DNA from 3 places in the Pseudomonas berkeleyensis genome. Region 2 is predicted to be linked to each of the others. Evidence: predicted binding sites of a transcription regulator. Region 2 holds the regulator's gene; each other region holds the start of a gene.

Region 1 (2,202 bases), 410 kb from region 2:
CACCTGGCTGATCGCCTCGCCGGTCACCAGCGCTTCGATCTCCAGGCGCTCGGCAACACGGGTAGCGGCGCGCAACATCATGCGTTTGAGAATAACGCCCATCTGGCTGTTATCGACCTTACCGAGGATCTCGCCGACCACTTCCTCAAACGGCACGCTGACGAACAGCACGCGCTGCGAGCGACCGAACTTCTGCCATAGATAGTGGGCCACTTCCATTACACCCAACTCGTGGGCACGGCCGCCGAGGTTGAAGAAGCAGAAGTGAGTAACCAGGCCGCGACGCATCATCTGGTAGGCGGCGACGGTGGAATCGAAGCCACCGCTCATCAAGACCAGGGTCTGCTCCAGCGAGCCCAGCGGGTAACCGCCGAGACCTTCATGGCGATGGTGCACGACGAACAGGCGCTGGTCGCGAATCTCCATGCGCACTTCGACTTCCGGCTTCTTCAGGTCGATGCCGGCGGCGCCGCACTCCAGACGCAGACGGCTGCCGACATGGCGCTCGACATCCATGGAGCTGAACGACTGCTTACCGCCACGTTTGCAGCGCACGGCGAAGATCTTGCCCGGCAACTGATCGGCGTAATGACGCTTGCAGTGTTCGGTGATGTCGTCCAGGTCGCCCAACGGGTACTCGTTCACTTCGAGGAACAGGCCGATGCCCGGTGTGCAGCGCAGGCGCTCGGTCATTTCGGCGAGCAGCTTGGGATCGTCGACCAGCGTTTCCACCTCGAGGTTGTCCCAAACACCCGTGACCTTCAACTCAGGGTCGAGATCGCGCAGCACGGAGCGAATGTTCTTCCCCAACTGGCGGATGAACTGCTTGCGCACCGGGCGGCTCTTGATGGTGATTTCCGGGAAAACTTTGACGATCAGCTTCATGAATAGAGCGCCCGCTCGACGGGACGAAAAAACAGGGGCGCGGATTATAGCGGAAATTGCTCAAGCTTTGACCAAAAATACTGCGACCTCAGCTCTACGCACCAAAAACATGCGCGCCCGCATTTAACAGCACCTTAATGGTGCAAATATCCTCCTGAAAAACCGCCGCAAGCAGCGGAACGCCTGAGTTTCGGGCACTCTGCCCATTACAGGGCACTGGCATGCAATTTGCTCCCTTGTGAGGCAGGTCGCCCTGAAGGACTATCCCGCCGGGCTTCACCGCATCTTCAAGGCTTATCGATAAGAGCCTTTTCCACCTGGAGGACAACATGTCTAAGGCTGTTCAACTGATCAAAGAACACGACGTGAAGTGGGTAGACCTGCGCTTCACCGACACCAAGGGCAAGCAGCACCACGTGACCATGCCGGCCCGTGACGCCCTGGACGAAGACTTCTTCGAGCACGGCAAGATGTTCGACGGTTCGTCCATCCATGGCTGGAAAGGCATCGAAGCCTCCGACATGATCCTGCTGCCGGTCGACGAGACCTCCGTACTGGATCCGTTCACCGAAGAGCCGACCCTGATCATCGTCTGCGACATCATCGAGCCGAGCACCATGCAAGGCTACGATCGCGACCCGCGCTCCATCGCCAAGCGCGCTGAAGAGTTCCTGAAGTCCACCGGTATCGGTGACACCGTATTCGTCGGCCCGGAGCCTGAGTTCTTCATCTTCGACGAAGTGAAGTTCAAGTCCGATATCTCCGGTTCCATGTTCAAGATCTTCTCCGAGCAAGGTTCCTGGAACACCGACGCCGACATCGAAGGCGGCAACAAAGGCCACCGTCCGGCCGTCAAAGGCGGTTACTTCCCGGTTCCGCCGTGCGACCACGACCACGAAATCCGTACTGCCATGTGCAACGCCATGGAAGAAATGGGTCTGGTCGTCGAAGTTCACCACCACGAAGTGGCCACCGCTGGCCAAAACGAAATCGGTGTGAAGTTCAACACCCTGGTCGCCAAGGCTGACGAAGTTCAGACCCTGAAGTACTGCGTGCACAACGTAGCCGACGCCTACGGCAAGACCGCGACCTTCATGCCGAAGCCGCTGTACGGCGACAACGGTTCGGGTATGCACGTGCACATGTCGATCTCCAAAGACGGCAAGAACACCTTCGCTGGCGAAGGCTATGCCGGTCTGTCGGAAACCGCTCTGTACTTCATCGGCGGTATCATCAAGCACGGTAAGGCCCTGAACGGCTTCACCAACCCGTCGACCAACTCCTACAAGCGTCTGGTTCCGGGCTTCGAAGCACCGG
Region 2 (2,202 bases):
ATCTTCCGCAAGCTCTCGGTGGCCGACAACATCATGGCCATTCTCGAGACGCGCAAGGATCTTGATCGCGCCGGCCGTCAGGCGGAGTTGGAAAGCCTGCTGCAGGAATTCCACATCCACCACATTGCCGATAGCCTCGGCATGAGCCTGTCCGGCGGTGAACGCCGCCGTGTGGAAATCGCCCGCGCCCTGGCGACCAATCCCAAGTTCATCCTGCTCGACGAACCCTTCGCAGGTGTCGACCCGATCTCCGTGGGCGACATCAAGCAGATCATCCATCACCTCAAGACCAAGGGCATCGGCATCCTGATCACCGATCACAATGTGCGCGAAACCCTGGATATCTGCGAAACGGCTTACATCGTCAACGACGGTCAACTGATCGCCGAAGGCGATGCCGAGACCATCCTCGCCAACCAGACGGTGAAAGAGGTTTACCTGGGGCACGAGTTCCGCCTGTAGGTCTGCGAGTATTTCACTACAGAAATATGGCAACCCCTAGGCAAAATCGACAACATCAGGCATATAATTTGCTTCCTGGCGGCGCTTCGGCGCCCTGATGTGGAAGGCGTAACTCGCCGGTAAATTAAGGTCTGCAATGAAACCATCGCTAGTCCTCAAGATGGGCCAGCAGCTGACGATGACCCCTCAGCTGCAACAGGCTATCCGCCTCCTCCAACTGTCCACCCTGGATCTGCAACAGGAAATCCAGGAGGCGCTGGAGTCCAACCCCATGCTCGAGCGCCAGGAAGAAGGCGACGACTTCGACAATAGCGACCCGATGGCCGACGGCGCCGAAAGCGCAACGCCCGCTACCCAGAGCAAGGAAGAGAGTTACCAGGAAACCGCTCCGACAGTGGACAACCTGGAAGAAGGCGATTGGGGCGAGCGTATTCCCAACGAGTTGCCGGTCGATACCGCCTGGGAAGACATTTACCAGACCAGCGCCAGCAGCCTGCCGAGCAATGACGACGATGAGTGGGATTTCACCACCCGCACCTCCAGCGGTGAAAGCCTGCAAAGCCACCTGCTCTGGCAACTCAACCTGGCGCCCATGTCGGACAAGGATCGGCTGATCGCTGCCACCCTGATCGACTGCATCAACAACGATGGCTACCTGGAGGAAACCCTCGAGGAAGTCACCGAATCCTTCGACCCCGAGCTGGATATCGAACTCGACGAAGTGGAAGTGGTGCTGCACCGCATCCAGCAGTTCGAGCCAGCGGGCATCGGTGCCCGCGACCTGCGTGAGTGCCTGCTGCTGCAACTGCGCCAGCTGCCTGCCAACACCCCGTGGCTGAACGAAACCCAGCGGGTGGTCAGCGACTACCTGGAAGTGCTCGGCAGCCGTGACTATGCCCAGTTGCTGCGGCGCATGAAGCTCAAGGAAGACGAGCTCAAGCAGGTCATCGACCTGATCCAGCGCCTCAACCCACGCCCGGGTTCGCAGATCGAATCCAGCGAACCGGAATACGTCGTGCCGGACGTCATCGTGCGCAAGCACAACGACCGCTGGCTGGTTGAGCTGAATCAGGAAGCCATGCCACGCCTGCGCGTCAACCCGCAGTATGCCGGCTTCGTCAAACGCGCCGACTCCAGCGCCGACAACACCTTCATGCGCAACCAGTTGCAGGAAGCACGCTGGTTCATCAAGAGCCTGCAGAGCCGCAACGAAACCCTGATGAAGGTCGCCACGCAGATCGTCGAGCACCAGCGCGGCTTCCTCGACTACGGCGACGAGGCGATGAAACCGCTGGTACTGCATGACATCGCCGAAGCGGTAGGCATGCACGAGTCGACCATTTCACGCGTTACCACGCAGAAATTCATGCATACCCCGCGTGGTATTTACGAGCTGAAATATTTCTTCTCCAGCCACGTCAGCACCTCCGAAGGCGGTGAATGCTCGTCCACCGCGATCCGCGCGATCATCAAAAAACTGGTTGCAGCAGAAAACGCGAAAAAGCCGTTGAGCGACAGCAAGATCGCTGGTTTACTGGAGGCACAAGGCATCCAAGTCGCCCGCAGGACGGTTGCCAAATACCGTGAATCCCTCGGTATAGCGCCCTCCAGCGAACGCAAGCGACTGATGTAGGCCAAGGAGGCGACCTGCCTCCAAGCCAACGTGTTCCGGTGGCGGATTCTCATGGAATCCGTCTCTTACACAAGGCAACAAGGAGAAAGCGGTATGCAAGTCAACAT
Region 3 (2,202 bases), 1.4 Mb from region 2:
CTACCAGACCGGCAACCACGCCGGAGGCGATACCCAGGGCGCTCGGTTTGCCGTGACTGATCCACTCGGCGAACATCCAGCCCAGAGCGGCGGCGGCGGTGGCGATCTGGGTAACCAGCATGGCCATGCCAGCGGTGCCGTCAGCGGCTGCAGCGGAGCCGGCGTTGAAGCCGAACCAGCCGACCCACAGCATCGCAGCACCGATCAGGGTGTAGCCGAGGTTGTGCGGCGCCATGGCCACGCTCGGGTAACCCTTGCGCTTGCCGAGCATGATGCAGGCCACCAGGCCGGCGATACCGGCATTGATGTGCACCACGGTGCCACCGGCGAAGTCGAGTACGCCCCAGTCCCACATCAGAGCACCATCGCCGCCCCAAACCATGTGGGCGATCGGTGCATAGACCAGGGTGAACCAGACGGCCATGAACACCAGCATCGCGGAGAACTTCATGCGCTCAGCGAAGGCGCCGACGATCAGGGCCGGAGTGATGATGGCGAAAGTCATCTGGAAGGTGACGAACACGCTTTCCGGGAACGCCGCCGTCAACGATTCCTTGGTCAGATTACCCAGGAACATGTTGCCCAGGCCGCCCACGAAGGAACTGAAGTTGGTGACGCCAGCTTCCATTCCGGTGGTGTCGAAGGCCAGGCTGTAGCCGTAGGCGAACCACAGGATGCTCATCAGAGCGGTAATGGCGAAGCACTGCATCATCACCGACAGGACGTTCTTGGAACGCACCATGCCAGCGTAGAACAGGGCCAGGCCCGGAATGGTCATGAACAGAACCAGCGCGGTGGCGGTCAGCATCCAAGCTGTGTCACCGGAATTCAGCGTCGCTTCCTCAGCCATGGCTAGGCCGGGGGAAAGCAGAGACAAAAGGGCTCCAAGCCCTGCGATTTTTCGCAGAGTCATGATTTAACTCCTGGGACGATTCTGGGGGTGGGGCGGCGTTGGGCTTAGATCGCGTCGGTATCGGTTTCGCCGGTACGGATGCGAATCGCCTGCTCCAGGTTGACCACGAAAATCTTGCCGTCACCGATCTTGCCGGTGTTGGCAGCCTTGGTGATGGCCTCGATGACGCGATCCAGTTGGTCGTCAGCGATGGCCACGTCGATCTTCACCTTGGGCAGGAAGTCGACAACGTATTCAGCACCGCGATACAGCTCGGTGTGACCTTTCTGGCGACCGAAGCCTTTGACTTCGGTAACGGTGATGCCTTGCACGCCGATTTCCGACAGCGACTCGCGGACGTCGTCCAGCTTGAACGGCTTGATGATGGCAGTGACTAGCTTCATGAACTCTCTCCCGTATTAGGTTGACTTGCCCCAGGAATTCTCAGCCCTCGACAAGTCTAAGCGCAGTGTCCGGCTTTTGTAATGCACCGACCGCCCTAGCTGGCGTGGTCGACATCCATCAACCGCTCCTGGCGAAACACTCCCCACGCTTCGCCTGACGCACCGGTACTGCATCGGTGCATGCGTCACCAGGGGCTAAGCAGAAAGCTTGCCAGCTACATCAAAAGCCTGATGTTTCAGGACTTTGCGCTGGTGCCGAGGATGTGACCGAGCATTCATAATAGAAACTACGCACAGAGTTGGTGCATCGAGCCATCCGCGCACGCTCAAAAACCGTGCACCGCAGTGCCAGGCCTCGGTTTTCGCCTGCGTGCTACACTGCCCGCCGTCTGTATCTGGAACCTACCCATGCTCCCGCCCAAAGCTCTGCTCGACACCCTCAGTAGCCACGCCTCGCGCCTGTTCAGTGGCGACAGCCCACTTCCTCGCGCCGAACTGGAAGCCCAGTTCAAGGCCCTGCTGCAGAGTGGTTTCAGCAAACTCGATCTGGTCAGCCGGGATGAGTTCGATAGCCAGATGGTGGTTCTGGCCCGCACCCGCGCCCGCCTCGAGGCGCTGGAGGCCAAGGTCGCCGAACTGGAAGCCAAGCTCACCGCAGCAGACTAAGGTTTGTTGTAGGAGCGGCTTCAGCCGCGAACAGGCTTCGCGGCTGAAGCGGAATGCCGCCCAGCCGCTCCTACAGGCACTGCACCCTACTTGATCAAGGAGTGATCATGTCCCTGGCAATCGTCCATAGCCGCGCCCAGGTCGGCGTCGAAGCACCGGCCGTTACCGTCGAAGCGCACCTGGCCAACGGCCTGCCATCCCTGACGCTGGTCGGCCTGCCGGAAACGGCGGTCAAGGAAA

The links. The regulator sigma-54, encoded in region 2, starts transcription at its own class of promoters, with help from an activator protein. The targets are predictions, from matches to a motif close to ANTGGCATNNANNTTGCTNT.
Region 1: the regulator sigma-54 is predicted to act here: its motif matches at 1,101-1,120, upstream of glnA (glutamate--ammonia ligase).
Region 3: the regulator sigma-54 is predicted to act here: its motif matches at 1,493-1,512, upstream of glnK (P-II family nitrogen regulator).

What each region holds. Positions count from the first base shown of each region.
Region 1 covers NZ_CP059139.1:5,013,698-5,015,899, forward strand. Annotated here, with positions in the region: gene thiI (tRNA uracil 4-sulfurtransferase ThiI) at 1-885, opposite strand, end outside; gene glnA (glutamate--ammonia ligase) at 1,215-2,202, shown strand, end outside.
Region 2 covers NZ_CP059139.1:4,603,741-4,605,942, forward strand. Annotated here, with positions in the region: gene lptB (LPS export ABC transporter ATP-binding protein) at 1-462, shown strand, start outside; gene HS968_RS21340 (RNA polymerase factor sigma-54) at 599-2,095, shown strand; gene hpf (ribosome hibernation-promoting factor, HPF/YfiA family) at 2,189-2,202, shown strand, end outside.
Region 3 covers NZ_CP059139.1:336,899-339,100, reverse strand. Annotated here, with positions in the region: gene HS968_RS01580 (ammonium transporter) at 1-913, opposite strand, end outside; gene glnK (P-II family nitrogen regulator) at 958-1,296, opposite strand; gene HS968_RS01570 (accessory factor UbiK family protein) at 1,705-1,962, shown strand; gene HS968_RS01565 (YifB family Mg chelatase-like AAA ATPase) at 2,070-2,202, shown strand, end outside.